DNA from 3 places in the Streptomyces sp. NPDC059816 genome. Region 2 is predicted to be linked to each of the others. Evidence: riboswitches for the same ligand, from Rfam matches in the RefSeq annotation. Region 2 holds a riboswitch; each other region holds the start of a gene.
The links. A riboswitch is a leader RNA that binds a small molecule or an ion and turns the genes downstream of it on or off. The one in region 2 is predicted to bind cobalamin.
Positions count from the first base shown of each region.

Region 1 (10,325 bases), on a different contig from region 2:
GACGGGGTGCTGTTCCGGGGCAAGATCCGGACGAAGGGCCACGACGTCACGCCGGCCACCGGTGGCACCCAGCGTTGCGACGGCACGAACGGCGGCGCCCACCCCAGTGCGGTGCCCACGCCGACGGCCGCCCTCGACGACGCGGCGCGCAAGCGCGGGTTCGCCTGGGACGGCACCTGGTACCCGTCGTTCGAGGACTACTTCGTGCAGTCCATCAAGAACGTCGAGGGGGGCGCGACCGCCTACTGGAACATCTCCGTGAACGGGACGTCGACCCCCGTCGGCGGCTGCCAGTTCAGAATCCACGCCGGGGACCGGGTGGCCTTCACCTGGACCGCCCTGTAACCCTCCGGCGCCGACCCCGAAGCGGCCCCGGGATCAGCCGTGTTCGGTGTGGCTGGACGTGGTGTCGGCGGGCGGCTCGGTGCGTCCGCCGTCCCGGCCCGTGAGCAGCACGGCCACGAGCACGCCCAGGACGGCGACCACGGCCAGCCGCCCGCCCAGACGCAGCGCCCAGACGGCCTTGGCCCCCGGCCGTCCACCGGAGGCCGCGAGCCGCTGGGATCGCCGGGCCGGACGCATCAGTCGCGCCAGGAACAGTGCGGCGACGGGGAGTTGGAGCAGCCACACGGTGGTGCGGAACCAGCCGTCGTACCACACGTTCGTGCCGTACAGCAGGGTGTGCCAGACGCTGAGGACGTACACCACGAGGACGAAGCGGTGCATGACCCGCCAGGTCCTGGCGCCGATGCGGTGGCGGACGTAGAAGAGCAGGCCGAGGGGGATCGCGAGGTAGAGCGCGGCCTGACCGACGGGAATCGCGATCCGGCCGGTTCCCGAGGCGTACCCGCCGGGCACGAACGCCTCGACGAAGGCCGTGGCGGTGCTGGCGTACCAGGCGTCGGTGTCGTGCCGGACCAACTCGGCCGCGAACAGCAGTGCATGAGCGGCGATCAGCGCGATGGTGTTGATGCTCGTGGTGCGGTGGAGCCGTTCGAGGCGGGGGCCGGCCAGGGGCAGCCAGCTCGGGCGGGGGCCGGACAGCAGCAGTCCGAGGACCACGGTGCCCCAGGCCCACAGCAGCGCGGACCAGCCGAACGCCTGGCTGAGGAAGTACATCCAGAAGGCACCCGTGTCGGCCATGAACGGCATCACGGTGAGCGTGGACGAGGTCTCGGCCTCGATCCGGACGTAGAGCAGCACGAAGACGGCGCCCGTGACGAGGAGGGCGAGGGAGCCGTCGAGGACACCCGCCCGCAGGTCACCGCGGAGGGTCGCCCGGGGGCGGGGCGGCGCCGTCGACACGCCCGACGGTCCGGGGGGCGCACCTACGGCGGGAGAGGACTCGGAACCGGGCGCAGCACGGTCGTTTGTGGGGTTCACGGCGAGGGGCTCCGCTTCTGTCACGTGTCAATGAGGTCGTGCACGACCGGGTGGGGCCGGTCGCACACGTAGTCGGATGCGGAGGGCGGAAAGTTCCCGGGAGCGGGTAGTGACATGGGTCACGACACACGGTGTCCACAAACGGGGGCGATCGCGCCAACTGTCCGGTCAAAGCCCTTACCCGGGACCCGTATCCCACTGGCACCATGACTCTCATGGGAGCCGGAACCGCACTCCGCCTCACGCACGCGACGATCCTCGTCGCCGTGTGCGTCGTGGTGTCCGGGCTCGGCCACGCCCTGGCGTCGGGGGTCTCGCCCTCGTTCCAGGGGTATGCGGTCGCGGTTCCCCCGGTGTCACTGCTCGCCTGGCGACTGACCCGCAGGGAACGGTCCGCGGGCGCGGTGATCGGGGCGAGCGCCGGGGCCCAGGTCATGCTGCACGCACTGTTCGGTCTGACCCACGGCCCGGGCGGCACGGCACACGGGGTCCACACGGCCCATCCGCGCCCCGCCACCGCGGACGGCACGGGCCTGGCCGGGAGCACCGCACTCGCCCTCTTCCGTTCCCTGCGTGGCCTGTTCGACCTCTCTTCGGTCAGCTCGGGCATGGCCAGCGCGCACGTGCTCGCGGGTGCGGTGTGCGGCTGGTGGCTCTGGCGGGGGGAGCGCGCGCTCGCCCAACTCGGCCGGGCGCTGGCGCTGTTCCTCGGGGGCCTGCTGCGGTTCGCCGTGGCCGCCCTGTGCGGGGCGCAGGTCCTGCCGGTGGCGACTCCCGCCCCGGTCGAGCGTCGTGCGTCCGACCGCCTCCCGTCCCCGCTCGCCCTGTTGCGCGCGGCCCCTCGACGAGGACCCCCTCCTTTCGCGTCCTGAGGTTTTGTCCACTTATTTCACCTTTGACGGGTTAAATCCCGGACGCGAAGGGCGATTTGTCATGCCTTATTCACCTGGAGAAGGCGCACGATCCACCCGCAACGGCGCTGCCGCCGCCCGGCACGCGCACCGCGACGCGGAGATCACCACCTGGGCGCTGGCCGCCGGCCTCGGCGACCAGCGCGCCGCCGAACTCTTCGTCCACGCCACCTATGACGACGTACGGCGGTTCGTCGCCCATCTGACCACCGATGTCCCGGGTTCGGAGGATCTGGCCCAGGAAACCTTTCTGCGCGCACTGACCAGCCTCAGCGGATTCGCCGGACGGTCCTGCGCACGCACCTGGCTGCTGGCGATCGCCCGCCGGGTCGTCGTGGACCGGCTGCGCCGGGCCTCCGCACGGCCCAGGATCGCGGACAGCGCCGACTGGCTGACCGCCGCGGAGCGCGCGCAGCCCCGCCACCTCCCCGGCTTCGAGGAATCGGTGGCCTTCATGGACGCGCTCGACTCGCTGGAACCCGGACGGCGCCAGGCGTTCGCCCTGACCCGGCTCCTCGGCCTGTCCTACGCGGAGGCCGCGGAGGCCCTCGACTGCCCCGTGGGAACCATCCGCTCCCGGGTGGCACGTGCCCGTCGGGACCTGGCCGCCAGCTGGTTGGAGCAACCGAGCGGGGCCCCCGCCCTCGTGGCGGCCTGACCGCCGTCCCGGTGCGGGCGGCACTCACCGCCCGCACCGGGACCGGCCCGTTCCCGCGGCCCGTTCCCGCGGTCCGGGCGTGTGACCTGCGCAGCAACCGCGTCCCAGGCATGGGTTCCGGGCGCCGGGTCTGTCATGATGACGCGGAAAGGCGACGGCGGAACGAGGAAACCGGTGTGAATCCGGTGCGGTCCCGCCACTGTGATCGGCGAGCGAACCCCGAACGGCCCACTGCCCCTGTGCGGGTGGGAAGGGCGGGGCGAGCGGTGACCCGAGAGCCAGGAGACTCACGCGGTCGCCTCCTCGACAGAACTGGGGCGGATCTCCCCAGAGGGGAGCGTGAGTCGGGATGCCCGAAGGGCCGCTGGCCGACGATCCGGTGCCGTGCCGGGTCGTGGTGTGCCGGGACTGCTGCTGCGGCAGCGCGAAGGTGATCGGAGTCGATCACTCCGCGCAGGTGGCGCGGCTGCGCGAGGCGACCTCGGTGACGGTCGCCGCCTGCCTGGACGTCTGCGATCAGGCCAATGTGATCGTCGTCCGCCCGTCGGCCGCCGGACGCGCCGCCGGGGCACGTCCCGTCTGGCTCGGCCTCGTCAACGACTCCGACGCCACCGAGGACATCGTCTCCTGGGTCCGCGCCGGCGGCCCGGGGGTCGCCGCACCACCGGACGTCCTCGACCTCTACGTCTTCACCCCGCCGCGGCGGGTCCGTACCGCGCAGTCCGACGCGACGCACTGAACCAACGAACCGATCGCGGGCGGCGCCGTGCCGTCCGCGGTGAGAGGACCGACCACACCATGGCCAGACGCTCCGTCGCCCTGCTTGCCGCAGCCGCCTTCCTGATAGCGGGTTGCGGTGGCGGTGGCACCGACGAGAAGACCGACGGCGCGGCCTCCGCGCCCGAGGGCTTCCCGGTCACCGTCACCAACTGCGGCGTGAAGACGACGTACCAGCGTCCCCCGCAGCGGGCGGTCTCCCTGAACCAGCACGCCACCGAAGTGCTGTTGGCGCTCGGACTGGAGAAGTCCATGGTGGGCACCGCCTACTTGGACGACAAGATCCTGCCCGAGTACGCGGACGCCTACCAGGGCATCAAGGTCCTCGCGGACGAGTACCCGTCCTTCGAGGCGTTGCTCGCCGCCGAACCCGACTTCGCCTACGCGGGGTTCGCGAGCACCTTCGACGAGCAGGAGGGCCGCAGCCGCGCCGCGCTGACCAAGGCGGGCGTCAACTCCTACCTCAATGTGGAGGAGTGCCCCAAGGGGCCGGTGACGATGGACCTGATCGAGACGGAACTCCGCTCGATCGGAAAGATCTTCGGGGTGAAGGACCGCGCCGAACGCGAGGTCAAGAAGGTCCGCACGACGCTGAGCGGTGTCGAGGGCAAGCTCAAGGGCGTCGACCCGGTCGAGGTGTTCGTCTACGACAGCGGCGACAAGACGGCGTTCACCGCGGGCGGTGCCGGCATCGGCAACGAGATGATCAAGGAGGCGGGCGGCCGGAACCAGTTCGACGACCTGGACAAGCAGTTCGGCGACGTCTCGTTCGAGCAGGTCGCCGAACGGGCACCGGAGGCCATCGTCATCTACGACTACGGGGACAAGACCGTCGCCGACAAGAAGAAGTTCCTCCTCGCGCACCCCGCGTTGAAGGACGTCCCGGCGATCAAGAACAAGCGGTTCGCGGTGCTGCCGCTGTCCTCGACGGTGCTCGGCGTCCGGGTGCCCACCGGGGTGTCGGACCTCGCGCGTCAGCTGCACCCGGACCGCTTCCAGTGACCGGCGCGCCCCGGACGGCCGGGGCCGGTGCGCTGCACACCACCCGACGGGACCCGGCCCCGTCGCCCGACTCGTCGGAGCTTCGGACGGGTCGGGCCAAGCCGCCGTACGTGCTGGTCCTCGTCCTGCTGGCCGCCCTGGTGGCGGTGGCGGGGACGGCGGGCATCGCCGTCGGCTCGGTCAACGTCCCCGCGGGTCAGGTCTGGAGCATCCTGCTGCACCGGGTGCACCCCGGACTCGCCGAGACGACCTGGACCCCGGTGCGGGAGACGATCGTCATGGACGTGCGGCTGCCGCGCGTCCTGCTGTGCGCGGTGGTCGGTGCCGGACTCGCCGTCGCCGGAACCGCGCTCCAGGCCCTGGTCCGCAATCCGCTGGCCGATCCGATGCTGCTCGGGGTCTCCTCGGGCGCCTCGGTCGGTGCGGTGAGCGTCCTGGTGTTCAACCTGACGGCGTTCGGCCTGGTGACCCTGCCGCTGGCGGCGTTCTGCGGGGCGCTCGCCGCGCTGATCGCGGTGTACTTCCTCGCCCGGTCGGGCGGGCGGATGACCACCATCCGCCTGGTGCTCGCGGGCGTCGCCACCGCCGAGGTGCTGTCGGCGCTCGCCAGCTTCCTCATCGTCACCTCCAACGACCCGCACAAGACGCAGTCGGCGCTGCGCTGGATGCTCGGCGGGCTCGCCGGGACCACGTGGTCGATGCTGTGGATACCGGCCGTGGTCGTGCTCGCCGGCACGGTGGTGCTGCTCGGGGTGAGCCGCCCGTTGAACCTGCTGCTGGCCGGCGAGGAGGCGGCGACCGCGCTCGGGCTCGACGTGCACCGCTTCCGAGCGGCCATGTTCACCGTCGTCGCGCTGATGATCGGCACCATCGTCGCGGTCAGCGGTCAGATCGGCTTCGTCGGCCTCATCATGCCGCACATCGTGCGGCTGCTGGTGGGCGCCGACCACCGCCGGGCCCTGCCCGCCGCCGCGCTGCTGGGGGCGGCGTTCCTCATCGCCGCGGACCTCGCGGCACGGACCCTGATGAGCCCCGAGGAGGTCCCGGTCGGCATTCTCACCGCACTGGTCGGCGGCCCCTTCTTCCTGTGGCTGATGCGACGGAGGACGTCATGACGGCGCCGATCGAGAAGGAGGGTGCGCGGCTGCCCGGCACGGCCGCGCCCGGCGCACTGGACATCGAGGACGTGACGGTCGCCGTGGGCGGCCGGGCGCTGGTCACCGGAGTGTCCCTCCAGGTGGCCCCGGGTGAGGTGGTCGGACTCGCGGGACCCAACGGCGCGGGGAAGTCCACCCTGCTGCGCACGGTGTACCGCACGCTGCGGCCCACCTCGGGGCGGGTGCTGCTGGACGGCGAGGACGTGTGGCGACTGCCCGGCAAGCGACTGGCGAGGCAGCTGGCCGCCGTGCTCCAGGAGAGCGCGGGGGACTTCGAACTCACCGTGTACGACGTGGTGGCGATGGGGCGCACCCCGCACAAACGGGCCTTCGCCGGCGATGACGCCGACGACCGGGCGGTCATCGCCTCGGCACTGGCCCGCCTCGACGTGGACGCGCTCGCGCAGGCCCCCTTCAACCGGCTGTCCGGCGGGGAGAAGCAGCGCGTCCTGATCGCCCGCGCCCTCGCCCAGCAGGCCGGCACGATGGTGCTGGACGAGCCGACCAACCACCTGGACCTGCGCCACCAGCTGGACGTGCTGCGGCTGGTGCGGCAACTCGGCGTCACCACGGTCGTCGCCCTGCACGACCTGAACCTCGCCGCCGCCTTCTGCGACCGGCTCTGCGTGCTCGCGGCCGGTCGGGTCGTCGCGCTGGGCCCGCCGGCGGAGGTCCTCACCCGGGAGTTGCTGTCCGAGGTGTACCGGGTGGAGGCCGAGGTCGACCGGCATCCGGTCACCGGGGTCCCGCACATCACCCTGGTGACCGGGGACGAGGGTCCGACGCGGGCGTTCCGCCCGTGACGGGCTCCCCGCCTCCGGTCGGGCACCGCCGGGCGGACGAGCGCCCGAACGCCGTGGACCCCGGCGACCCCGGCGAGGCGACGGCCCCGCCGGCCGAGGTCGCCGCGGCCCTGCGCGACGTGGCGGAACTCGGCGGCTTCTTCTCGGTGCGGGTGGGCGGACCCGACGCCGGCTGGCACTCCCTCGGGGAGGCGTACGCGCGCGGCGTGCCCGATCTGATCGCGGCGACCACGGCCCGCCACCGCAGCGAGGAGCCGCGGGTCGCCGCGTCGATCACCCAGCTCAGCCAGGCCGCCCGGCTGTGGTCACCGCTCCTCGCGTGCACGGTCCTGCACGGCGTCGTGCCCGACCTGTCCCGTCTGCAACGCGCCGACGAAGGGCCTGCGCTGCGGCTGCCGCGGGCCACCGGGCGGTACGCGGCCCGGGTCCCCCGGCTCGTGGACGAGCTGTACGACACGGTGGTGACCCGGCGGCTGGACGCATTGCGCGCCGGGCTCCCCGTCAAGGTGTCCCCCCGGCTCCTGGACGGGAACACCGCCTCCGCGCTGGTCGAGGCGGGGCGGGCCGTCCTGGCCGCCCGGCCGGGGGCGCGCGGGCGGCTGGAGCCCCTGGTGGACCGGCTGCTGAGCACGGGCCGCCTCGCCGGTACGGGCTCGGTCACCGGCCCGGACCTGACGTTCCGGCGGCGCAGTTGTTGTCTGTACTACCGGGCCCCGGCAGGGGCGAAGTGCGGGGACTGCGGTCTGGCGGAGCGGCAGCCCTGACCTCCCGGGTCGGCCGCCCGTCGACCTGGCCGCTCCCGGTCACCGCCCGGCCCACCGGGTCACTGCCCGGCGCGGCCCGCGTACTCCACGGACGGCTCGGTGGTTGCGGGCCCGGACATGTGCAGCGCCTCGACGAGGTCCCGGTAGAGCCGGTCGCCGTGCAGGAGTTCGAGGTGGGTGCCGACCGCGCGGACCCCGCCCTCCTCCATCACGACGATCCGGTCGGCGCCGACGACCGTGGACAGCCGGTGGGCTATGGACAGCACGGCCGCGCGGTCCGCGTGGGCGCGGACGTGTTCGGTGATGGCGGCCTCCGTCAGGGCGTCGATCTGGGCGGTGGCCTCGTCCAGGAGCAGGACGTCCGGGGCGTGCAGCAGGGCCCGGGCGAGGGCGACGCGTTGGCGCTGGCCACCGGAGAGCGAGGTCGGACTCAGCTCGGTGTCGAGTCCGTCGGGCAGCGTGCGGACGTGGTCACCGAGCCGCACCTCGTCCAGGGCGCGGTACAACTCGTCCTCGGTGGCGTCCGGGTGGGCGAGCAGCATGTTGTCGCGCACCGAACCGGGGACGAGCGGGGTGTCCTGCTCCACGTAGGCGAAGCGTCGGCGGATGTCGGCCACCAACAGGTCGGCGTAGTCGGTGCCGTCGAGCCGGATTCGGCCGTGCTCGGGGTGGACGAAGCGCAGCAGCAACGAGAACAGCGTCGTCTTGCCGGCGCCGGAGGGGCCGACGATCGCGGTGTGGCCGCGGGCCGGGATGTCGAGGTCCACCTCGCGCACGGCGGGTTGCCCGCCGGGCGCGTAGCGGGCGGTGATCCCGCGGAGTTCGATCAGCGGGCGCTCGCCGTCCCCCTCCGGCCGCACGGGGACCGCAGCGCCGGCCGTGGCGCCCGGGCCGCGCGTGTCGGGCACCTGCTCCGCCTGGCCTTCAAGGGGGACGTCCTCGACCTCGCGGATGCGCGCGGCGGCGGCGATGCCCGACTGGAGCGCGGTCACGTGGCCGGAGAGTTCGGTGACCGGTCCCATGAGTCCGAAGGTGTAGAGGAGGAAGGCGATCAGGCTGGAGACCTCCAGGCTCCCGTGGGAGACCCGCCAGGCGCCGAAGCCGAGGATGCCGATCAGCGCGAGTTGGATGCCTCCGTAGGCGACGGACCAGGCGACCGCCTCGCGCCGCACGGAGTTGACGCCGTGCGCGGTGGCCGTCCGGGCGTGGCCGACGATGCGTTCGGCGACGCGGTCCTCGGCGCGGGCCGCCTTGACGGTCCGCAGGGCGCGCAGCGCGCCTTCGAGCGCCCCGCCCATGCTGCCGAGGGCTGCCTGTGCCTTCTCCTGTTCGGTGGCGATCTTCGGCATCAGCAGCAGGAAGACGGCGGCGATCAGGACGACGGCACCGACCGTGACCGAGAGCAGCACCAGGTCGAGCACGCCCATCAGCACGAGGGTGCCGACCATGAGCACCCCGCCGTTGATCAGGCCGACGATGCTGGAGGAGGCGGCCTCGCGCAGCAGCACGGTGTCGGAGGTGACGCGGGTGGTGAGTTCCCCGGTGGGGCGCGCGCTGAGCGGGAGCAGGGCGGCACGGAAGTAGCGGCGCACGACGGACTCGCGGGCGTCCAGCACGATCCGTTCGGCGACGGTGCCGAGCAGGATCGTCTGCCACAGCCCCACGACCGCGCCCAGGACGAGGAGGCCGAGCAGCACGGTGATCGGCCAGGCGAGTCGGATGTCGCCGCCCAGCGAGTCGAGCACCAGTTTGGTGGTCATCGGGGTGGCGAGTTCCATCGCCGAGCCCAGGAGCGCGAGGAGCAGCCCGAGGGCGAGGCGCCGGCGGTGCGGGCGGGCGAAGCTCCCCAGAATCCGTAGCCGGGCGAAGCCGCCGCCCTTCGGGACTGCCGGGTCGGGCGACGGTCCTTCCGTGGTCGGGGAGGTGGTCGAGGCGGCCACCGGTTCATTAAATCGGTCATCCATGCCCCAGATAAGAGCATGGAGTATCGATATCCGGCAACTGATTACCCACACCGATACACTGGGCCCGTGCTGAAACAGATGCCTCCGGAGGAGTCCCGCACCCGGTCACGAACCCGCCGTGCGATCCTCGACGCCGCCGTCACGGTCCTCAGCGAGGACCACTCCGCACCGTTGAGCCAGGTGGCCGACGCCGCCCAAGTGGCCCGCAGCACGCTCCAGCGCTACTTCGCGGACCGCGCCGCCCTGCTCGCCGCGCTCTCCGCGTACGCGTCCGAGCGGATCGACGAGGCCGCCCGGCAGGCACGGACCGACGAGGGGCCTCCCCTGGACGCCCTGCGCCGCTTCGTCCACGAACTGTTCGACCTCGGGGACATCGTGATGCTGGTGAGCCCGGGCTGGGAGGACGAACAGGACGGGGACCCGGAGTCGGCGACGGACGTGGCCCTGTGCGCACTCCTGGCGCGCGGCCGGGCGGAGGAGGCCCTGGACGACCGGCTCACCGACGCCTGGATCGAGCAGCTGCTGTGGGCGACCCTGTACACGGCCTGGACCTACGTCCGCGACCACGGCGCCACCAAGCACGACTCCCTGACCGCCTGCCTGACCACGCTCACCAAGGCGGTCCGCGCCGAGTAGCCCCGGCGGAAGGGGGGCCCACACCCGATCGCTCCCGTCGAACGCGACACCCGCGCGGAGTCCAACGCCCCGTGCGGCTCGGGCGTCGAGATTCTCCCAAAGAAATTCTGCAAAAATACTTTGGGAAACTGTCGGGAGCGTCCTATGGTCGATGAGTGACCAGTCAAGAGCACCACCGCGTCCTGGACCCCGATACGGACGCCGCCGCCCTCAAGGCCCTGACCCACCCCTTGCGGACGCGTCTGCTCGGCCTGCTGCGCCAGTACGGGC
Region 1 covers NZ_JBHWIQ010000023.1:79,104-89,428, reverse strand. The annotation lists gene ACFV88_RS26945 (DUF4430 domain-containing protein) at 1-345, shown strand, start outside; gene ACFV88_RS26940 (ferric reductase-like transmembrane domain-containing protein) at 379-1,407, opposite strand; gene ACFV88_RS26935 (hypothetical protein) at 1,599-2,255, shown strand; gene ACFV88_RS26930 (sigma-70 family RNA polymerase sigma factor) at 2,317-2,952, shown strand; cobalamin riboswitch at 3,114-3,241, shown strand; gene ACFV88_RS26925 ((2Fe-2S) ferredoxin domain-containing protein) at 3,302-3,691, shown strand; gene ACFV88_RS26920 (ABC transporter substrate-binding protein) at 3,751-4,731, shown strand; gene ACFV88_RS26915 (FecCD family ABC transporter permease) at 4,842-5,846, shown strand; gene ACFV88_RS26910 (ABC transporter ATP-binding protein) at 5,843-6,691, shown strand; gene ACFV88_RS26905 ((2Fe-2S)-binding protein) at 6,745-7,455, shown strand; gene ACFV88_RS26900 (ABC transporter ATP-binding protein) at 7,515-9,395, opposite strand; gene ACFV88_RS26895 (TetR/AcrR family transcriptional regulator) at 9,486-10,055, shown strand; gene ACFV88_RS26890 (ArsR/SmtB family transcription factor) at 10,211-10,325, shown strand, end outside.
Region 1: another riboswitch for cobalamin. It lies ahead of ACFV88_RS26925 ((2Fe-2S) ferredoxin domain-containing protein); the one in region 2 lies ahead of ACFV88_RS31200 (prenyltransferase/squalene oxidase repeat-containing protein).

Region 2 (10,325 bases):
AGCCAGTCGTAGGGGATGAGGGTGAGCAGCGCCGCCGCGAGCACCGGACTGAACAGGCTCTCCCCGTCGTAGGCGAGGCGGGACATCGACAGGGCCCGGGTGTAGTCGCGCTCGTCGGGCAGTACCTCGGGGATGGTGGCCTGGAAGGTCGGGGTGAAGGCGGCCGACGCCGCTTGGAGGAGGAAGACCAGGACGTACACCTGCCAGAGGGCCGAGACGAACGGCAGGCTCAGGGCGACCCCGGCCCGGGTGAGGTCCGTGGAGACCAGCAGGGCGCGGCGGGGTACCCGGTGGGCGAGTGCGCCGACGACGGGGGCGATCGTGACGTAGGCGATCATCTTGATCGCGAGCGCCGTCCCGAGCACGGTCGACGCCCGGTCCCCGGCGAAGTCGTACGCGAGCAGGGCCAGTGCGACGGTGGCGAGCCCCGTGCCGACCAGGGCGACGACCTGTGCGGTGAACAGACGGCGGTAGGTGCGGTTGCGCAGCACGGACAGCATGAGGTCCCGTCCCGTTCGGCGGGTGGGTGCGACCAGCTCATCGTAGCCAATGGGTGCGCACCTATGCACCTATTGGTGAAAGGCGCTCCGTAGGCGACGCGGGTGGTGGTCAGTCGTGGGGCGGCAGCGCACCGATCTGGTGGTCGGCGACGTTCAGGGCCTCGTCCACCAGCCGGCGCAGATGCCCGTGGCGCAGGGCGTACACGACGCGACGGCCGTCCTTGCGGGCGGTGACCAGACCGGCCAGTCGGAGTTTGGCCAGGTGCTGGCTGACGGAAGGCCGGGCGGCCCCGCACGCCTGGGTCAGCGTGGTGACATCGGCTTCGCCGCGGCCGAGCCGCTCCAACAGTGCCAGCCGGGTCCGGTCCGCGAGCAGGGCGAGGACGGACGCGGCGACGTCGAGTCGCTCGGCCGACTGCTGCGCATGGTGTGCACCTGCTGGGTGCGTGCCCTTGCTCATGCGCCCATCGTAGGGCGGGGCGCGCCCGATCAGTGCATCCGTGCGTACGGATCGCTGTTCCCAGGGGTGGCGCCGTGAGGCGGTCCGGTGGTGCGGGCCCGTGGAGGTGACGGGCCCGCACCGGTTCGGGGTCAGGCTCCCCAGCGCAGGGCGATGGTGTCCCCGACACCGATCGTCCTGCCGCGGGAGGCGGCGGCGAAGGCGGAGCCGTCCACACTGACCTTCCAGGTCTGGGAACCGCTGTTGGCCTTGCCGTTGAGGGTGGTGATCGTGCCGGTGCCCGACGACGGGGTCACCCCGGTCACACAGCCCGACGGGGTCGCCGAGGTGGCGGCGGCGTCCAGTACGTCCCCGAGGGTGGTCGTGGCGGCCGTGGCGGTGAAGGCGACGGCGCACACCTTCAGGTTGCCCGTTCCGTCATCGACGGTGAGGGCGAGTTCGGTGGCCGTACCGGGGGTGAAGGCGCTCGCGGCCACCCACTTCGGGGCCCCCGCGGTGACCGGGGTGGGCGGGGCGGCGGTGAAGCCGCCGCCCGCGACGGCACGGAGGGCGTCGATGGAGGCGTAGGCGGAAGGGGCGGTGTCGGTGGACTTGTACTTGAAACCGCCACCGGGGTTGTACTGCTGGGCTATCAGGAAGTCCACCGGGGTCTTGCCCAGGGTGGTGAGGAAGTCGCCGGTCTGTGGGTTGATGCCGCAGGCGTTGAGCCCGGCGACGGCCCATCCGTTGGAGTTGGTGTTGACTCCGTACAGGGCGTTGAACGCGCCGTTGGCCGCGACCAGTTTGCTCTTCAGGAACGCCTTCGCCTGGACGACGTCCGCGTCCGTGTTCGGAACTCCCGCGGCGCAGAGCGCGGCCATCGAAGCGCCGGTCATGTCGACGTCGCCGGGGGCGCTGAGGCGGGTCGGGTTGCCCTCGGCCTTCTGGAAGTCCCACCCTCCGTCGTGGTGCTGGTTGGCGCGGATACGGGTGACGACCTTGTCGAGGAGCGCCTGGGGGACGCGCCGCACCCCGGTCTGCGTCTTGGCCCCGGCCAGGGCCAGCCCGGCGAAGACGGTGCCGTTGTAGGTGGCCGAGGGGCCGAAGTAGCCGGCCTCGGCGTTCTGCCAGTAGCCGTAGACGTCGGCGATCAGGTTCCGGGAGGCGGACACCCGGGCCGGGTCGATGCCCGCCGCGTAGGCGTTGAGGGTGGCGCGCTCGTAGTCGGTGACGACCGGGGTGGCGGACGGCCAGCCGGCCGTGGAGAGCAGATTGCGGTAGACGGTGCGGGCGTTCTTCGTCGTGTCACCGCCGGGTGCCACGTCGACGACCGCGGTCCCGGCCGCGGCGAAGGCGCTGAAGGCCCATTCGTTGGACAGCCCGGTGCCCGCGTAGGAACCGTCCGCGGCCTGGAGCGACTTGAGGTAGGCGACGCCGTTGGTCTTGGAGGTGGCGATCTGGGCGGGCGTCGAGGTCGCCGCCGCGGGGAGGACGGTCAGGGCGAAGGCCCCGAGGGCGGCGGGAACGGCCAGCGCGAGGCGCCGGGTGGTCGGGGGACGGGACATGGCCTGCTCCTGTGGTGGACAGGGGACACCGGCCGGGCGCACCGCGCCGCGGGGACACCGTGGCGGCGCTGGCGGGTTAGGGCCGTCGTCCCCTCGCGTGGTACGGCTTCGAATGTGACGTCACCGCATGGGCATTCGGGCTCGGGTACGGCACCGTGCCGCCCCACACCGCTGCGCGTCAGCCCCGGTTTCGCACCGGATTCCCCCATGTGGCAGCCCTGGACGCTACCCGAGGGATCACCAGCGCACCAGATGGGGCGCTTGAGCAACCGTGCGCTGTCAGCGGGTAGTTCATGCCTCCTTGACGGTGTCTCGGGCCGCATGTTCCAATCCGGCTGATACGCACTGCACTTCAGGGGAAGCCGGTCGAAATCCGGCGCTGACCCGCAACCGTGGGCCCGGTGACACCGGGCGAGCCGGACTGCCTGGAGCGCCAGATCTCAGCGAGAAGCGCCGTCGCGGACTACGGCGTGGTCGACCGGCACGTCGGTGACGCCCTGGTGTCACTGCGGGCCCTTCAGCCACGTCTGGCCGCCCGGATGACACGGGGGAGCTCGGGTGGACAGGGACAAGGGGAGACGGTTCGCAGGGCTGGCCGCCCTGCTGTCGGCCGTGCTCCTGTTCGGCGGAACCAGTGCCGTGCTCGTCACCGCCGCCCCGGTGCTCGCCGACCCGATCGACCGGTGCACCGCCAGCAGGGGAGCCGTCGTCGCGGTGGACTTCGGCCCCTTCGGCGGCACGGTCGAGCGGGGCTGCGACACCACGCCCACCACCGGTTACGAGCTGCTGCACGAGGCGGGCTTCAGCACGGCCGGCACCGGCCACGACGGCGATGCGTTCATCTGCCGCATCGGCCACGGCTCGTTCCACTCCGGCACCCCGTACCCGACTCCCGCCACCGAGGACTGCGTCCTCACCCCGCAGGCCACCGCGTACTGGTCGTACTGGGTCGCCTCCCCCGACGAAGAGGACTGGAAGTACAGCCAGTACGGGGCGATGGACCGCAAGCCGAAGGCCGGTGACGTGGACGCCTGGGTCTTCGGCGGCACCGACGTCGGCGGCACCACCGGCCGCCCGACGTTCACCCCCGACGAGGTGCGGGCGGGCGGCGGCACACCGGGTCCAGGGCCCGAGGAGCCGAACGTACCGCCCGCCGAAGTGGACCTCGCGAAGGCCACCGCCTGGGTCCGGGCCGAACTGACCGACGGTGAAAGGGTGGTGGACGAGGGCGCCGACACCCCCAACTACTTCCTGACCACGGAGGCCGCGTACGCACTGGCCACCCGGGGCAAGAGCCGGGCGCTGAACAAGGTGACCGCCTTCCTCCGCGCCCACACCGACGCCTACGCGTACGCCGCGGGAAGGGACGGGGCACCGGACGCCACGGCCGCCGCCCGGCTCGCCCTGCTCGCCGCCGTCACCGAGAACAACCCGCGCGACTTCGGCGGACACGACCTCGTCGGCGATCTGGTGCACCACGTCTGTCCTGCCGGCGGGCAAGCCGGCTGCACCGCCGAGGGCGACTTCCGCAACGCCTCCTACACCGACGGGCAGGCCCTGGGGGTGCTCGCCCTCCTGAGGGGCGGCGTGCGGCCCCCGGCCGCGACGGTGACCCGGCTCACCCGACTCCAGTGCCGGGACGGCAGTTTCACCAGTGTCCTGATCGGCCCCGGTGAGAACTGCGAGGCCGACCCCCTCGCCACCGGCCTCGCCGTGCTGGCCCTGCACCAGGCGGGCGGTCACCGGGCGGTGGTGGCGAAGGCCCGCGACCACCTGCGGAAGGCCCAGCTGAGCAACGGCGCGTTCCCCGGCTACACCGGTGGCACCACGGGCAGCGTGATCGGCACCGGCTACGCCGCCCAGGCCCTACGGGTCCTCGGCGAGAAGGTGCGCGCCGACGCCGCCGTGTCCTGGCTGTCCGGGCAGCAACTCACCGACGGGGGCTTCGGTTTCGAGGAGGGCGCGGCGGACTCGGTGTTCTACGCGACCGGGGTGGCCGTCCTGGCGGGGGCGGACACCAGCCTGGCCTCGCTGACCACGAAGAAGCCCGATCGTCCGCAGCCCCCCGGCACCACTCCCCCGGCTTCACCGCCCGCCTCACCGCCCGCCTCGGGGAACGGCCGGGGCCCGGACCTGAAGAAGGGCGTCGCGTACCTCACCGACGCGGCCCGACTGCGGCGGGGCCGCTACTACGACATCGGCGCCGGGTCGACGCGGGCGGACTTCGGACTCACCATCGACGGCGCCTACGCACTCGCCGCGACCGGCCACGACGACGACGCGTTGCGCGGCATCGTCGACTTCCTCGACCAGGGGGGCGAGGACGGCGAGGGGCGCACCGTCCACGACTGGACCAAGGTGGGTACCCGGTACGCCGGAGGCGGTTCCCTCGGCAAGACCGCCGTCCTCGCCCAGGCCGTCGGCCGCGACCCGCGCGACTTCGGTGGACAGGACCTGATCGCGGCGCTGGCGACGGCCGTCTGCCGGGGCCCCAGTACCGCGCCGGACCGCAGCTGCGCGGCGAAGGGCGCGTACCGCTACGCCCCGTCCGTCTTCGCCCACGCGCTCGCGGTGATGGCGCAGATCCGGGCCGGGGAGGAGGGCGCGGCGTCCGACCCCGTCGCCTATCTGAAGAACCTTCAGCACGCCTCCGGCGCCTTCCCCAGCCTGGTGCCGGCGACCGGGGACTCCGATGTGGACTCCACCGCCATCGCCGCGATGGCCCTGGACCTCGTCGGGGACGACGAGGCCGATGCGGCCGTCGAGCGGGCGCTCCGCTGGATCTCGACGAAACAACTCGACGACGGCGGCTTCCCCGGCGCCGCCGGGAATTCGGTCAACTCCGCCGCCCTCGCGGTGCAGGGCCTGTCCCTGGACACCCCGGAGTACGAGCGGCAGATCGCCGGGGCCCGGAAGTTCCTGGCCGCGCAGCAGAACCCCGACGGCGGGTTCAACGTTGCCGAGGACGGCCAGCGGGGCTCTGACCTGCGGGCCTCGACCCAGGCCGTCGGCGGCTCCACCGGCATCTCCTTCGGCGTGCTGACCCGCGATCTGACCGGTACCCGACCGCAGCCCGACCCCGACCCCACGCCCACGCCCTCCGCGTCGGCGTCCACACCGGCGATCGTCACTCCGGGCGACGCGGGCCCAAGCCCTGCGGGTACCGGGGGCGAGGGCGCCGCGGGCGCCGGCGACCGTGGTGCCGGCGCTTCGGGGGGCGGCGCCCAAGGCGGGTTGGCCTCCACCGGAGGCGGGGTCGCGGTGCTCGCCGCCGGCGCCGCAACGCTCGTCCTGGCGGGCTGCGCGGTGACCGCCGCGGTCCGCCACCGCAGCAGGGCCCTACGAGGGGGACAGTCGTGACCAGGATCGCCGCACGCGTGGCGCGGACCGCCGCAGCCCTGGGCACGGCATGCGCCCTCCTGTGGGGCACCACGGGTCCCGCGTCCGCGGCTTCCCAGCCGATGGGACGGTGCACCACCTCCTCCGGCGTGGTGCTGGCCGTCGACTTCAGCAGGTGGGGCGGCCCGTTGTACCGCTCCTGCGGCACCACCCCGACGACCGGGTACGAACTGCTCAACCAGGGCGGCTGGCGCACCACCGGAACGGGCCACGACGGTCCGGCGTTCATCTGCCGGATCGGATACAGCGGCCATCGCGGCGGGAAGCAGTTCCCGCCGCCGGACCAGGACGACTGCGTACTGACCCCGCCCGCCTCCGCCTACTGGTCGTACTGGCACGCGGACCCCGGGGAGAACACCTGGGAGTACAGCCAGCTCGGGGCCATGCTCTACCGGCCGAAGCCGGGCAGCGTCGACCTCTGGATCTTCGGCGGCACCAACATCGAGGGCACCAGGGGCCGTCCGACCGTCACCCCCGATCAGTTGCGGGCCCGCAACACCGAGCCGACCGGGGGCGGCAAGCCCGCCAGGACGCCGCCCACGCGCACGGCGGACCCACTGCCGCCCGGCACCGACACCGGCCCCACTCCGACCCGGACCCGTCCCGCCGCGCCGCCGTCCCGCACCACTCCCCCGCCGACCAGGGCGGCCCCCTCCCCGACCCGCTCGGCCAAGCCCTCAGCGTCCGCGCCCCCGCGCACCTCCCCGAACGCTCCCCCGACGTCGCCGTCACCCTCGCCGTCCGCTTCCTCGGCGCCGGCCCGGGCGGGCGCCGGGCCGAGCCCCGCGCAGGTGGTCGAGGCGGCCCCGGCTGCGGACGCCGCCCATGACTCCGGCTCGTTCGCCCCCGCCGCAGCCGCCGGCGGACTGGTCCTCCTCCTCGTCGGTGCGGCCGTGTTCGCGGCCAAACGCCGCAACCGCACGGAGTAGGCGCCCCGGTGGCTCCCTCCCCTTCCCCCCTGGCGCGTCCGTCCGCGCCCGCGCCCCGGGCGGACCCGGGTGGACGTCGGCTGCCGCGTGCCCTGCACCCGGTGGGCTGGTGGATCTGGGCGCTCGCCCTCGCCACCGCCGTCAGCCGCACCAACAACCCCCTGTTGTTGTTCCTCGTCCTGGCGGTGCTCGGATACGTGGTCACCGCGCGCCGTACCGAGGCGCCCTGGGCCCGCGGTTTCGTCTACTACCTGTACCTCGCGCTGGTCGTCGTGGCGATCAGGGTGGTCTTCCGCGCGGTGTTCGCCACCGGGATCACCCCGCACGACCACTTCCTGTTCGCCCTGCCCCGCGTCCCGACCCCCGACTGGTACGCCGGAATCGAGATCGGCGGTCCCGTCTCCTTGGAAGCCCTGCTCTCCGCGGCCACCGACGGACTACGACTCGCCTGCATGCTGTGCTGCATCGGGGCGGCCAACACCCTCGCCAACCCCAAGCGCGCCCTGCGCGTGCTGCCCGGCGCACTGTACGAACTCGGGGTCGCCGTCACCGTCTCGCTCAGCGTCGCCCCGCAACTCGTGCAGAGCGTGCAGCGGGTCCACCGGGCCCGGCGGCTCCGCGCCGGGCGCACCAAGGGCCTCGGCTCCCTGCGCGGCATCGTGGTCCCCGTGCTCGAAGACGCGCTGGAACGCTCCCTGCGGCTCGCCGCCGCCATGGACTCGCGCGGCTACGGCAGGGCCGGTACGGCCACCCGTGCCACCCGGCGGATCACCGGGGCGCTGATGCTCACCGGCATGTGCGGTCTGTGCGCCGGGGCGTACGGTCTCCTCGACGCCACCGCACCCCGACTCCTCGGCACGCCCACGATGGTGGCGAGCGCGCTCCTGTGCGTCGCGGGACTGCGCCTGGGCGGGCGCAGGGTCACCCGGACCACCTACCGCCCGGACCCGTGGCGGTTCGCGGAGTGGGCGGTCGCCGGCTGCGGGGTGGTGTCGGCGGTCGTCCTCTTCAGCAACACCGGCTTCCACGCCGCCGACCTCAACCCGTCCATCTACCCGCTGAGTTGGCCCACCCTGCCGCTGGTGCCGACCGCGGCGATCCTGCTCGCCGGCGCCGCCGGCTTCCTCTCGCCACCGCCCCGGGCTCCCGCCCGGGCGTCCGTCCCTCCCCAGCGCACCGAGGCGGTCACGTGATCACCTTCGACCAGGTCAGCGTCCAGTACGAGGACCGGGCCGACCCCGTACTGCGCGAGGTCAACCTGACGGTGGAGGAGGGCGAACTGTGTCTGGTCGTCGGGCACACCGGGGTGGGCAAGTCGACGCTGCTGGGTGCCGTCAACGGTCTGGTGCCGCACTTCACCGGGGGCACCCTGTACGGCCGGGTCACCGTCGACGGTCGGGACACCGCCGACCACCCGCCCCGTGAACTCGCCGATGTGGTGGGCGTAGTGGGTCAGGACCCGCTCGACGGGTTCGTCACCGACACCGTGGAGGAGGAACTCGCCTACACCATGGAGCAACTGGCCGTCCCGCCGGCCACGATGCGCAAACGGGTGGAGGAGACCCTCGATCTGCTCGGCCTCGCCGATCTCCGGCACCGGGCGCTGTACGAACTCTCCGGCGGCCAACAGCAGCGCGTCGCCATCGGTTCCGTCCTCACCGCCCATCCCCGGGTCCTCGTCCTCGACGAGCCCACCTCCGCCCTCGATCCGTCGGCGGCCGAGGAGGTCCTGGCCTCCGTGACCCGCCTCGTCCACGACCTCGGGGTGACCGTCCTCATCGCGGAACACCGGCTCGAACGCGTCGTCCAGTACGCCGACCGGGTCATCCACCTCCCGGGCGACGGCACGGTGCTCAGCGGCCGTCCCGCCGAGGTCTTCCGCACCTCGTCCATCGCCCCGCCGATCGTGGAACTGGGTCGGGCCGCCGGCTGGTCACCGCTGCCGTTGTCCGTCCGGGACGCCCGCCGCGAGGCCGCTCCGCTGCGCGCACGGCTCGACCGGACGCCGCCGTCGCCGGCGAGGGGGCGCACGACCGACGCGGGCGAACCGCTGCTGACGGCACGTCGGATCACGGTGAGCTACCAGCGCGTTCCGGCGGTCCGTGAGGTCGACCTCGATCTGCACCGCGGGGTCGTCACCGCCCTGATGGGCCGCAACGGCTCGGGCAAGTCCTCCTTGTTGTGGGCGCTCCAGGGTTCGGGGCCCCGGGCGGGCGGGACCGTCCGGGTCGGGAACGGCGGAGCCGGGAAGGCCGGTGACCCCCGTGACCTGTCTGCGGCCGATGCCCGCCGACTGGTCGGGCTGGTCCCCCAGACGCCCACCGACCTGCTGTACCTGGAGAGCGTCAAACAGGAACTCGACCAGGCCGACACGGAATCCCTCGGCGTGGACACGAGCCCCTCGGCCCGCGCCGTCCTCGACCGGCTCGCCCCCGGGATCGACGACGCCACGCACCCGCGCGACCTCTCCGAAGGACAGAAACTCGCCCTGGTCCTGGCGATCCAACTCACCGCGGCACCGCGGGTCGTGCTGCTCGACGAGCCGACGCGGGGACTCGACTACCGGGCCAAGGGCCAACTCATCCGCATCGTCGACGAGCTCGCGGCCGAGGGGCGCGCCGTGGTGATCTCCACCCACGACGTGGAGTTCGTGGCCCGGGCCGCCGACCGGGTCGTGGTGATGGCCGAGGGCGAGGTCGTCGCCGACGGACCCACCCCGGAGGTCATCGTCGCCTCCCCCGTCTTCGCCCCCCAGGTCGCGAAGATCCTCGCGCCGCTCCCCTACCTCACCGTCGCGCAGGTCGCGGGGGCGCTCACCGGCAGGGCGGGTTCATGACCCTCCCCGACGCCACGACCGCGATCCGCATCCGTCCCCGCGCCGCGGTGGTCATCACCCTGGCGGCCCTCCTCGGCGTGGTCGCGTTCTTCTGGCCCTTCCTCGTCGCCCCCGGTGCCTTCGCCTCGCACTACGCGCCGCCCCTGATCTTCGGGATGCTGCTCGTCCTGGTGCTGAGCGTGGTGATCTCGGAGATAGCCGAGGGCGGCATCAGCTCCAAGGCCCTCGCCATGCTCGGGGTGCTCTCCGCCGTGAACGCCGCTCTGCGTCCCCTCGGTGCGGGCACCGCCGGCATCGAGACGGTGTTCTTCGTCCTCGTCCTGGCGGGCCGCGTCTACGGACCCGGGTTCGGCTTCGCGCTGGGCTGCACCTCGCTGTTCGCGTCCGCGCTGATCACCGGTGGCGTCGGCCCGTGGATGCCGTACCAGATGTTCGGCTGCGCCTTCGTGGGCATGCTCGCGGGGCTCCTGCCGAAGGCCACCGGACGTCGGGAGGTGCTGTTGCTCGCCGTCTACGGCTCCTTCTCCGGCTACCTCTTCGGCTTCCTGCTCAACCTGTCCTTCTGGCCGTTCTCCCTGGACCCGGGCAGTTCGATCGCCTACCTGCCCGGCCTCCCCTTCACCGAGCAGTGGCAGCGTTACGTCGCCTTCGACCTCG
Region 2 covers NZ_JBHWIQ010000032.1:13,942-24,266, reverse strand. The annotation lists gene ACFV88_RS31215 (MFS transporter) at 1-500, opposite strand, end outside; gene ACFV88_RS31210 (ArsR/SmtB family transcription factor) at 610-960, opposite strand; gene ACFV88_RS31205 (hypothetical protein) at 1,092-2,504, opposite strand; cobalamin riboswitch at 2,613-2,752, opposite strand; cobalamin riboswitch at 2,820-2,948, shown strand; gene ACFV88_RS31200 (prenyltransferase/squalene oxidase repeat-containing protein) at 3,063-5,864, shown strand; gene ACFV88_RS31195 (hypothetical protein) at 5,861-6,832, shown strand; gene ACFV88_RS31190 (energy-coupling factor transporter transmembrane component T) at 6,841-8,025, shown strand; gene ACFV88_RS31185 (ABC transporter ATP-binding protein) at 8,022-9,668, shown strand; gene ACFV88_RS31180 (ECF transporter S component) at 9,665-10,325, shown strand, end outside.

Region 3 (10,325 bases), on a different contig from region 2:
CAGGGCGCCCACCAGCCGGTCCTCGGACGCGCCGACCGGGAGTTCCACCATGCGGGCGGGCCGGTCGGTGGCGGGGCCCGGCTCGTGGGGGCCGTCCGGGCAGCCCGGGTCGGGGGCGTGCGGCGCGCACGAGAAGCGGCAGCCGGTGACCGTCGCCACCTCGGGCAGCAGCGAGGCCAGGGCGCGGACCGCGGTGCTCTTGGCGGTGCCCTTCTCGCCGCGCACCAGGACGCCGCCGACCGCGGGTGACACCGCGTTCAGCAGCAGTGCGAGCCGGAGGTCGTCCTGGCCGACGATGGCGGTGAATGGATACGGGGTGGTCACCCGTGGCCCTCCCTGTCGATGGGGTCGATGGGGTCGATCGGGTTCCCGCGGGGCGCGGACGGTGTCCCGGGTGCATGGGCGTCGGCCCGCGTCCCCGCTTCGGTGTCCGTCGCCCCGTGGGCTCGGTGTGCTCCTGCGCCGGGCGCCCCGCGTCCGCGGGCCGCCGTGGCCGGTCCGCCGGCCGGGCGCCTCACGGGGCGCCCGGCGGAACGAAGGGCAGGCCGGGCGGCGGGCCCGAGACGATGAGGTCGCGCAGTGCGTCGGTGTCCGTGTGGTGTTCGATCAGATCGGCGAGGCGGTCGAGTTGCTCCTCGCGCAGCGCGGCGAACGAGGTGTCCGCCGCGGGGACGAAGCGGCGGCCGGCGCGCGCGGCGACCTCCCGCAGGAAGGCCCGCCGGAAGCCGTCCGACTCCAGCGAACCGTGCCAGTGGGTGCCCCACACGGAGCCCACCCGGCAGCCGTCGAGGAAGGGTTCCCCGCCCCGTACGTCGGCGACGCCGTGGTGGATCTCGTAGCCGTCGACCCGCTCGCCGAGCGCCGTGCCCGACGGCCGGGCGAGGGTCTTCTCGCGGGCGAACCGGATCCGTACCGGCAGCAGTCCCAGCCCGTCCACGGTGCCGGTGCGGGACTCGACCTCGTCCTCGATGCGTTCGCCCATCACCTGGAACCCGCCGCAGATCCCGAGCACGGGCCGGCCCTCGGCGGCCCGCCGCAGCAGCACCTCGGCGAGCCCCCGCTCCCGTAGCCAGCGCAGTGCGGCCACCGTCCCCCGGGTGCCGGGGACGATCACGAGGTCGGCGTCCGCCGCTTCCTCGGGCCGGTCGACGAAGCGCACCACGACGCCCGGTTCGGCGGCGAGCGCGTCCACGTCGGTGAAGTTGGACATCAACGGCACCGCGCACACCGCGATCCGCAGGACCTCCGCGCCGACCGGAGCAGCGGCCGAGGACTCGCGGACGGTGCCCCGCAGCGACACCCGCAGGCCGTCCTCCTCGTCGATGCCCAGCCCGTGCTGGAAGGGCAGCACCCCGTAGGTGGGGCGGCCGGTGAGGCTGCGGAGCATGTCGAGCCCCGGCTCCAGCAGCGAGACGTCGCCGCGGAACTTGTTCACCAGGTAGCCGGCGACGAGTTCCTGGTCCTCGGGGGCCAGCAGCGCGGTGGTGCCGAAGAACGAGGCGAACACCCCGCCGCGGTCGATGTCGCCGACGACGAGCACCGGCAGCCTCGCCGCCCGGGCGATCCCCATGTTGACGATGTCCGTGCGCCGCAGATTGATCTCGGCGGGGCTGCCAGCACCCTCGCAGACCACCACGTCGTGGGTGGCCCGCAGTTCCTCCAGACACTCCACGACGGTGCCTAGCAGCGCCTCGCGCCCCCCGGGCACCGGCTCGCCCTCGGTCGGCCCGCCGCGCGCGCCGAAGAAGCCGCGGGCGCTCATCTCGCCGACCGGGCGCCCCTTCAGCACGACCTGACTGGTGCGGTCGCCCCCCGGCTTCAGCAGCACCGGGTTCATCAACGCGCTGGGCTCCACCCCGGCGGCCTGGGCCTGCATGGCCTGGGCCCGGCCGATCTCGGCGCCGTCCCGGGTGACGAAGGAGTTGAGGGACATGTTCTGTCCCTTGAACGGCGCGACCTTCACGCCCTGGCGCGCCAGCCACCGGCAGATCCCGGCGGTCACCACGCTCTTGCCCGCGTCGGACGTCGTCCCCGCGACCAGCAGTCCGCCCCGCATCATCCCCGCTCCCGTCCGGTGCCCGTACCGGTGCGCCGGACGCGGCGGGCCGTGAGCAGCCCGCGCCCCGCCGCGCACACGGCCAACGTCAGCCAGCCCACCCGCCGCGACAGCCGTACCGCCCGTTCGACGTCCCCGAGCGCGACGGCCCGTCCGGCGCCGTTCAGCACCGGTCGGTGTTCGATCCGCCCGCCGTAGGACAGGGTGCCCCCGAGCCGGACGCCGAGGGCGCCGGCGAACGCGCTTTCGGCGACGCCCGCGTTGGGGCTCGGATGGCGTCCCGCATCGGCGCGCCAGGCCCGGGCCGAGGCCGCGGGGGCGCCGCCGGCCAGTACCGCGAGGGCACCGGTGAGTCGGGCCCCGGGCCAGCCCATGACGTCGTCGAGCCGCGCCGAGGCCCAGCCGAAGCGGCGGTGGCGCGGCGACTTGTGGCCGACCATGGCGTCCAGGGTGTTGACGGCCCGGAAGGCGACGAGTCCGGGCACCCCGCCGACGGCCCCCCACACCAGCGCGCCGACCACGGCGTCGGAGGTGTTCTCGGCGACCGACTCGACCACCGCGCGGGCGATCCCGTCGGCGTCCAGGGACCGCGGGTCGCGCCCGCACAGGTGCGGCAGCCGTGCGCGGGCCGCCGCCACCTCGCCCGCGGCGAGCGCGGCGCCGATCGCCCGGGCCTCCCGGCCCAGACTGGTCCCGCCGAGCACCGTCCAGGTGGCGGCGGCGGTCAGCGCGACGGACGCGGCGGGGGAGCGGTCGGCCGCGCGGGCGGCCAGCGCGGCAGCTGCCGTCACGCCCCCGGCGCACAGCGCGGTGTGCAGTGCGCCCCAGCCGCGGTGGTCGCGCCACAGCACGTGTTCGACGGCGCCCGCGGCACGACCGAAGGCAGCGACCGGGTGGCCCCGTCGGGGGTCACCGAACAACAGGTCGCCGATCAGTCCGGCGGTGGCGCCGTACGCGAAGGTTCGCCCGGCCCGCATCGGCTCAGTCCGCCGTGCCCCGGAGGACCTTCGAAGGGTGGAGGGGTCCCGCGCCGTGGCGTACGGGACCGGGAGACGGGCGCCCCGGCATCGTGGTGGTCCTCACTCAGGGTCCGCGCCCTGGGTCGACGGATACGTCGGCGAGAGTCTCCTGGCTCCCGGATCGGCGCTTCCCCCGGTCTTCCAGCCGCTGGGGCTGTGACGTCCGGTGTGGGGGAGCGCTCCCCGGTGACAGTGGCGGGACCGCGCCGGATTCGCACCGGCTTCCTCTGCTGCCGCCGTAATGGCTCGGGAAGTCCACCACGCCCCGAGAACACCCGTCAACCGCGCGCTGACCTGCGGCGGGGCAGTGTGTGAAGACCCACATGCGAACGGTCCGGCCGGTCACCGCGGGGGAGCGGTGACCGGCCGGACCGTCAGGACCCGTGCGGGTCCGGTGGATCAGGGGGTGATCAGGCGACGATCAGGTAGATGCCGTACGTGACGGCGGCCACGCACAGGGCGAAGCAGGCGTAGGCGCCGGTGGCGGCGACGGCCGCCGATCCGCCCTTGGGACCGCCCTCCGCGGCGAGCGCCGCCTCCCGCTTGGAGAGTCCGACGATGCCGAGGGTGAAGAGACCCACGAGAGCCACCGTGACCACGAGGCTGACGCCGAACACGGAGGCGAGTGCTGCCCAGTCGATATTCATGGAGGTTCCTTACACCTTGGCGGTCCGCGGCGCGGACTCCGTCGAGGGGTCCTGCTTCGCCGGGAGGGTGGCCGTGAGGTCACCCAGGGCGGTGGCGTCGGCGACCGGACCGGCCGGCGGCGGGGTCACCGCGGCGATGGCGGTGGTGACGACGCCCGCGGGCTCGTCGACGTCGTTGACGTTGGTGTGGTCGATGACCTCCCGGCGGGAGATCAGCCAGATCGCGGTCGACCCGGCGACGAGCAGCGCGCCCGTGACGGCGATGCCCCAGGGGCCCTGCTTGGTGAGCAGTTCCGCGAGCGCACCGACCACACCGGCGGCCGGCAGGGTCAGACCCCAGGCGACGAACATCCGGGTGGCGGTCGACCAGCGGACGACCCCGCCCTTGCGGCCGAGGCCCGCGCCCATCACGGCACCGGAGCAGGACTGCGTGGTGGAGAGCGAGAAGCCCAGGTGCGAGGAGGCCAGGATGACCGTCGCGGCACTGGTCTGGGCGGCGAAGCCCTGCGGGGGCTGGAGGTCGGTGAGACCGCGGCCCATCGTGCGGATGATGCGCCAGCCGCCGAGGTAGGTGCCGAGCGCGATGGCGATACCGGCGGAGGCGATGACCCAGACCGGCGGGTTCGACCCGGGAGCCAGGGCACCACCGGTGACCAGCGCCAGGGTGATGATGCCCATGGTCTTCTGCGCGTCGTTGGTGCCGTGCGCGAGGGAGACGAGTCCGGCCGAGGAGATCTGCCCGATGCGGTAGCCCTTGGAGGTCGACTTGTCGTCGGCCTTCTTGCCGATCTTGTAGGTCAGGCGGGTCGCGAGCATCGCGGCCAGACCGGCCACCAGCGGAGCGGCGACGGCGGGGATCAGGACCTTGGTGACGACGGTCGAGCCGTTCACCGAGTCCCAGCCGGCCGACATGACGGCGGCACCGATGAGGCCACCGAACAGGGCGTGCGAAGAGCTGGACGGCAGGCCCAGGAGCCACGTGAACAGGTTCCAGAGGATGGCGCCGACGAGCGCCGCGAAGATCACCTCTGGCTGTATGCCGTCTTCGTTGATCATGCCGCCCGAGATCGTCTTGGCGACCTCGACCGAAAGGAAGGCTCCGACCAGATTGAGCACGGCGGACATGGCCACCGCCGTCTTGGGCTTCATTGCGCCTGTCGAGATGGTCGTCGCCATCGCGTTGGCTGTGTCGTGGAAACCGTTCGTGAAATCGAACACGAGAGCGGTGACGATCACGATTCCGAGGAGGAGCGTGATGTTTTCCATTTACCCAGGCTTCTGTTGGACGACAGTGGCGGTTGGAACGTAGGCAACCTGAGTGAACGGAAGATGAACTGAGGCGGGCATCGCGGTGTCTCAATCTGGAGCAAGGCTATTCCGCATGGGGGGACCGGATGATCGGGCGGTGCCGCGAGGCCGGAACGGTGGGCTCCGGGGCTCCCGGCGCAAGCGGTTGCCGCACTCTGCCGGGGGGTCGGTTCACCACCTCATCCGACTGTACGACCCTCACTCCACCCGGCGACCCGACGATCCGCTTTGCCCCAAATAAGTAAGGAACATCACCCCACCCTCCCACCCGACGATCACACCCCGCCCGCACCCCCCGCCGCGGCGCGTCCCCGCTGGCCGCGGGCCCCGCCCACCCCGACACTGGGAGACGTGCGTACAGCCCGAGTGGCGGCCGCGGCCGCCACCGCCACCACAGCGACCACCGCCCTGCTGGCCCTGGCCGCGGGCCGCTTCGCCAGCAACGCCGCCCTCAGACCCCGTCCCGGCCACCCGCTGCCCACCGACCCCCGGCTCACCGTCCACACGGTCACCGCCGACCGGGTCACCCTCACCCGGGACCTCTCCAGCCTGCGCCCCGGCACCTACGGCCTCACCGGCCACGGCGTCCACGCGGTGGTGGGCCCGGTCCTCCCGGACGCCCCCCACACCGCCGACACGGTCGTGCGCCGCCTGGAACGCGTCACCCACGGCACCCTGGACGCGGGCGCCGAGGTCCGGCTCACCCCCCAGGTCCACGTCGGTGACCCCCGCACCGCCCTCGGCCTGGACCACGAGGACGTCCAGATCCTCGGCGAGACGGGCCCGCTGCCCGCCTGGCTGGTGCCCTCCGCCCGCGACACCTGGGTCATCGCGGTGCACGGCCTGGGCACCACCCGTGAACACCCGATGGTCGTCATGGACTTCCTGCACCGCCGCCGCTTCCCCGTGCTGTGCCTCGCCTACCGGGGAGACCGCGGCGCGCCCCGCGCCCCGGACGGCCTCAGCCACCTGGGCGAGACCGAATGGCGCGACCTGGACGCCGCGATGCGCCACGCCGTCCGCCAGGGCGCGCAGCGCATCGTCCTGCACGGCTGGTCCACCGGCGCCACCATGGCACTGCGCGCCGCCACCCACTCCGCGCTGCGCGACCGCGTCGCCGGACTGGTCCTCGACTCGCCCGTGCTCGACTGGGAGGCCACCGTCCGTGCCCTCGCCACCGCGCGACACGTGCCGGACGCCCTGCTGCCGCTGGCCGTCCGCGCCGCCCAGGGCCGCACCGGACTGCGCCCGCACCGGGTACGGGAACGGGCCGACATCCGTGACCTCCGGGTGCCCGCGCTGGTGGTGCACGGCCCGGACGACGCGGTCGCGCCCTGGGCGCTGTCCCGGGCCTTCGCCCGCAGCCGCCCCGAACTGGTCACCCTGCACGCCGTCCCCGGCGCCCCGCACGGCGCCATGTGGAACGCGGACCCCACGGGGTACGAGGAGGCGCTGCGTCGTTTCCTCACCCCTCTGGGCTGACCCCGACGTCCCGTCCCCCGGGCCGACCCCTGCTCCCCGTCGTCCTCAGCCCGGGCGACCGGGCCCCATACCCCCTGTGGTCGACGCCTTGCCCGCACCAGCCCCCTCAGCCCCACCCGCCCCACCTCCCGGGCGGCTCCGCTTCGGCTCTCTCGAACAGGACACGGACCACCGCACAGGGGTTCACCCGCTCCTCGCGGGGCATTCCGTTTGGGTTTTCGGACCGTCAACCGGAAGACTGCCCCTGTGACGTCCCGTACCCCGCGCGACTCCAGGCTCCGACTCGTCCGTCCGCGTTCCCTGACCGCCGCCACCCCGGCGGTCGGGGAAAGGCGTTCCCGCCGCCCCGCACCGAGGCCGCCCGAGGGCACCCCTGCGCCCTGGGAGTTGGCCCGCACCGCCCGGGCGGGCCTCGCCGGGGCCGTACGGGTGGCCCGCTGGGCGGACGCCGCGCTACGCCCCTCCGCCCACCGGGACCCGGGGGCCGGCGCCCCGCGCAGCGTCCCCGCCCAGCCGACCGGACCGGCCCCGGACGTCCCCTCCCCGGCCCTGGCCACCCTCCCCGACGGCGGCGGCAACCTCTCGGCGGCGACCGCCGAACGCGCCGCCGCCGAATTGGGGCTGTCCCCGCGTCAGGTCCGCGCCGACTGGGACACCGCCCGACTGTCCGGGCTCGTCGAGGTGCACGGCGACTACGCCCGCGCCGGCTGGCGGCTACGGGCCTGGGACCGGGACGACGCCGCGGTGCTCCGCGGCTGGGTGGCCCTGTTCGACGCCTGGTCGCTCGCCCACCCCGCCCCCGGGGAGCCCGAGGCGGCGGCCGTCGCCGAGGTGGTGGAGGCCATGCCGCAGGTCCTGTCGTTCCTCCAGCTGTCCGCGGGCCCCGTCCCGGTGCCGCAACTGCTCGACCTGCTGGAACAGCGGGTCACCGAACTGCGCACCGAACGCTGCGAGATCCCCTACGGACCGGGACCCGAACCCGTGGGCACCGCGCCGGACCCGGTCGCCCCGCCGCGGGTGTCGGCACTGCTCGACTGGGCCCTGCACGCGCTCACCGCCGTCGGCGCCCTGACCTGCTCCGCCGGCCAGGCCACCCTCACCCCGCTCGGCAGCTGGGCCGTGTGGGTCAAGCTGGAACAGATCTGCGTCGCCGCCCAGAGCACCGCCGGGGGCAACATCGAACACTCCGCCGAGGCGATGCTCCGCGGCTGTGCCCGACTGCGGCCCAGCGAGGCCCGCGCCGAGTACCGCGCCTGGCTCGCCGCCCGGACGGTCTCCAGTGCCGTCACCGAGCTGATCGCCGCGGCCCGCGGTGAGGACGCCCTGCTGCGCGGACTGGCCTTCGACGCCCTGCGGGTCGTCGGCGCACCCGCCGAAGCGGAGGTCCGCCAGGTCCGGGAGGAGCCCTCGCTCCGGCCGTACGCCCTGCTCTGGCTCGCCGAGATAGAGGGGGTGGACCCCGAGGACGCGCACGCCGTGCTGACCCACGACGAGGAGGTCTGGCTCTGGGTCGACACCGCGGCGGCCGTCGCCGACCACGGCGAGGCCCAACTGCTCGTGCGCCACCTGGAGTCCGCGCCCCACCCCACCGTCCCGGCGCTGCTGGAGGACATCCGGGGCGTGGGACATCCGCGCACCGTGCAGGTGCTCGTCGCGCTCGCCGCCGCCCACCCCGACCCCGCCCTCGCCAAGGCGGTGCGCCGGGCGGCCTTCCAGGTGCACACCGGCGGCGGCTGACCGGCCGGCTGCGGTGCGCTCAGCCGCCGATCGAGGGCGCGTAGGTGCCGAAGCTCCACACGTTGCCCTCGTGGTCGCGGGCCAGGTAGTCCCGCGACCCGTAGTCCTGGTCGGTGGGCGGCAGCACGATCTGCACGCCGTACGCCACCGCCCGCCGGTGGTGGGCGTCGACGTCGTCCACCACCACGTACGTCCCCCACGGGCCGGCACCCGACAACGCCTGGTCGAAGGGTCCGCCGCGCCCCAGGGAACCGAGCATCACCGCGCCGTTGCCGTACGACAGCTCGGCGTGCAGCACCCGGCCGTCCTCCCCCTCGAAGACGCTCACCACGGTGAAGCCGAACGCCTCCGTGAGCAGCTTGATCGCCGCGTGCGCGTCCGCGTACAGCAGCGACGGGTAGACGGTCGGGGGGCCGTCGTTCGTGCGCGCCATGGGAAGTCCCTCCTCGGCCGGACCGACCCGGCTCCCGGGCCGGTCCCGTCGTCGAAAACGTGACTGCTGACCAGTCTGGCACCGGGGTCCGACAACGCCCTGTCGAGCCGCCGCCCGCCACCCCCGGCCCCTCCCGGTCGGCCCCCGCTGCCACGGGCCGCACACCCCCGCGCACCTCGGGAGCCCGCCCCGCGGCGGGGAATCCGCTTGCGTACGCCCGTTAGACTTGTCCCATGGCTGTTCTCCTCGTGCATTAGACGGCGTCACCGCCCTCGCCGCCCATCTCGCCGTCCATCCGCCCAGGAGTCCGTCCGTGATCACCGCTTCCGGTATCGAGCTGCGCGCCGGCGCCCGCGTCCTCATCGAGTCCGCCACCTTCCGCATCGCCAAGGGCGACCGCATCGGCCTCGTCGGCCGCAACGGCGCCGGCAAGACCACCCTCACCAAGGTGCTCGCCGGGGAGGGCATCCCCGCCGCCGGCACGGTCGCCCGCTCCGGCGAGGTCGGCTACCTCCCGCAGGACCCCCGCACCGGCGACCTCGACATGCTCGCCCGCGACCGCGTCCTGTCCGCCCGAGGTCTGGACACCCTGATCCGCAAGATGCGCGAGAACGAGCAGCGCATCGCCAGCGGCCAGGGCTCCACCCGCGAGAAGGCCCTGCGGCAGTACGAGCGGCAGGAGACGGAGTTCCTCACCAAGGGCGGGTACGCCGCCGAGGCCGAGGCCGCCACCATCGCCGCCGCGCTCAACCTGCCCGACCGGGTCCTCGGTCAGCCGCTGCACACCCTCTCCGGCGGCCAGCGCCGCCGGATCGAGCTGGCCCGCATCCTCTTCTCGGACGCCGACACCCTGCTCCTCGACGAGCCGACCAACCACCTCGACGCGGACTCCATCGTCTGGCTGCGCGACTACCTCAGGACGTACCGCGGCGGCTTCATCGTGATCTCCCACGACGTCGACCTGGTCGAGACGGTCGTCAACAAGGTCTTCTACCTGGACGCCAACCGCTCCGCCATCGATGTCTACAACATGGGCTGGAAGCTCTACCAGCAGCAGCGCGAGGCCGACGAGAAGCGCCGCAAGCGCGAGCGCCAGAACGCCGAGAAGAAGGCCGCCGCACTCAACGCGCAGGCCGACAAGATGCGCGCCAAGGCCACCAAGACGGTCGCCGCGCAGAACATGGCCCGCCGTGCCGAGCGGCTGCTGTCCGGACTCGAAGACGTCCGGCAGTCCGACAAGGTCGCCAAGCTGCGGTTCCCCGACCCCGCGCCCTGCGGCCGGACCCCCCTCACCGCCGAGGGCCTGTCCAAGTGGTACGGCTCGCTGGAGATCTTCACCGATGTCGACCTGGCCATCGACAAGGGCTCCCGGGTCGTCATCCTGGGCCTGAACGGTGCCGGCAAGACCACCCTGCTCCGGTTGCTCGCCGGGGTGGAGAAGCCCGACACCGGCGAGGTCGTCGAGGGCCACGGCCTCAAGCTCGGCTACTACGCCCAGGAGCACGAGACGCTGGACCCGGAGCGCACGGTTCTGGAGAACATGCGCTCGGCCGCCCCCGACCTGGACCTGGTCCAGGTGCGCAAGACGCTCGGCTCGTTCCTCTTCTCCGGCGACGACGTCGACAAGCCGGCGAGCGTGCTCT
Region 3 covers NZ_JBHWIQ010000002.1:18,801-29,125, reverse strand. The annotation lists gene ACFV88_RS02745 (putative cobaltochelatase) at 1-324, opposite strand, end outside; gene ACFV88_RS02740 (cobyric acid synthase) at 515-2,056, opposite strand; gene ACFV88_RS02735 (cobalamin biosynthesis protein) at 2,056-3,033, opposite strand; cobalamin riboswitch at 3,178-3,304, opposite strand; gene ACFV88_RS02730 (hypothetical protein) at 3,486-3,722, opposite strand; gene ACFV88_RS02725 (anion permease) at 3,732-4,988, opposite strand; gene ACFV88_RS02720 (alpha/beta hydrolase family protein) at 5,382-6,512, shown strand; gene ACFV88_RS02715 (hypothetical protein) at 6,759-8,249, shown strand; gene ACFV88_RS02710 (VOC family protein) at 8,269-8,682, opposite strand; gene abc-f (ribosomal protection-like ABC-F family protein) at 8,996-10,325, shown strand, end outside.
Region 3: another riboswitch for cobalamin. It lies ahead of ACFV88_RS02735 (cobalamin biosynthesis protein); the one in region 2 lies ahead of ACFV88_RS31200 (prenyltransferase/squalene oxidase repeat-containing protein).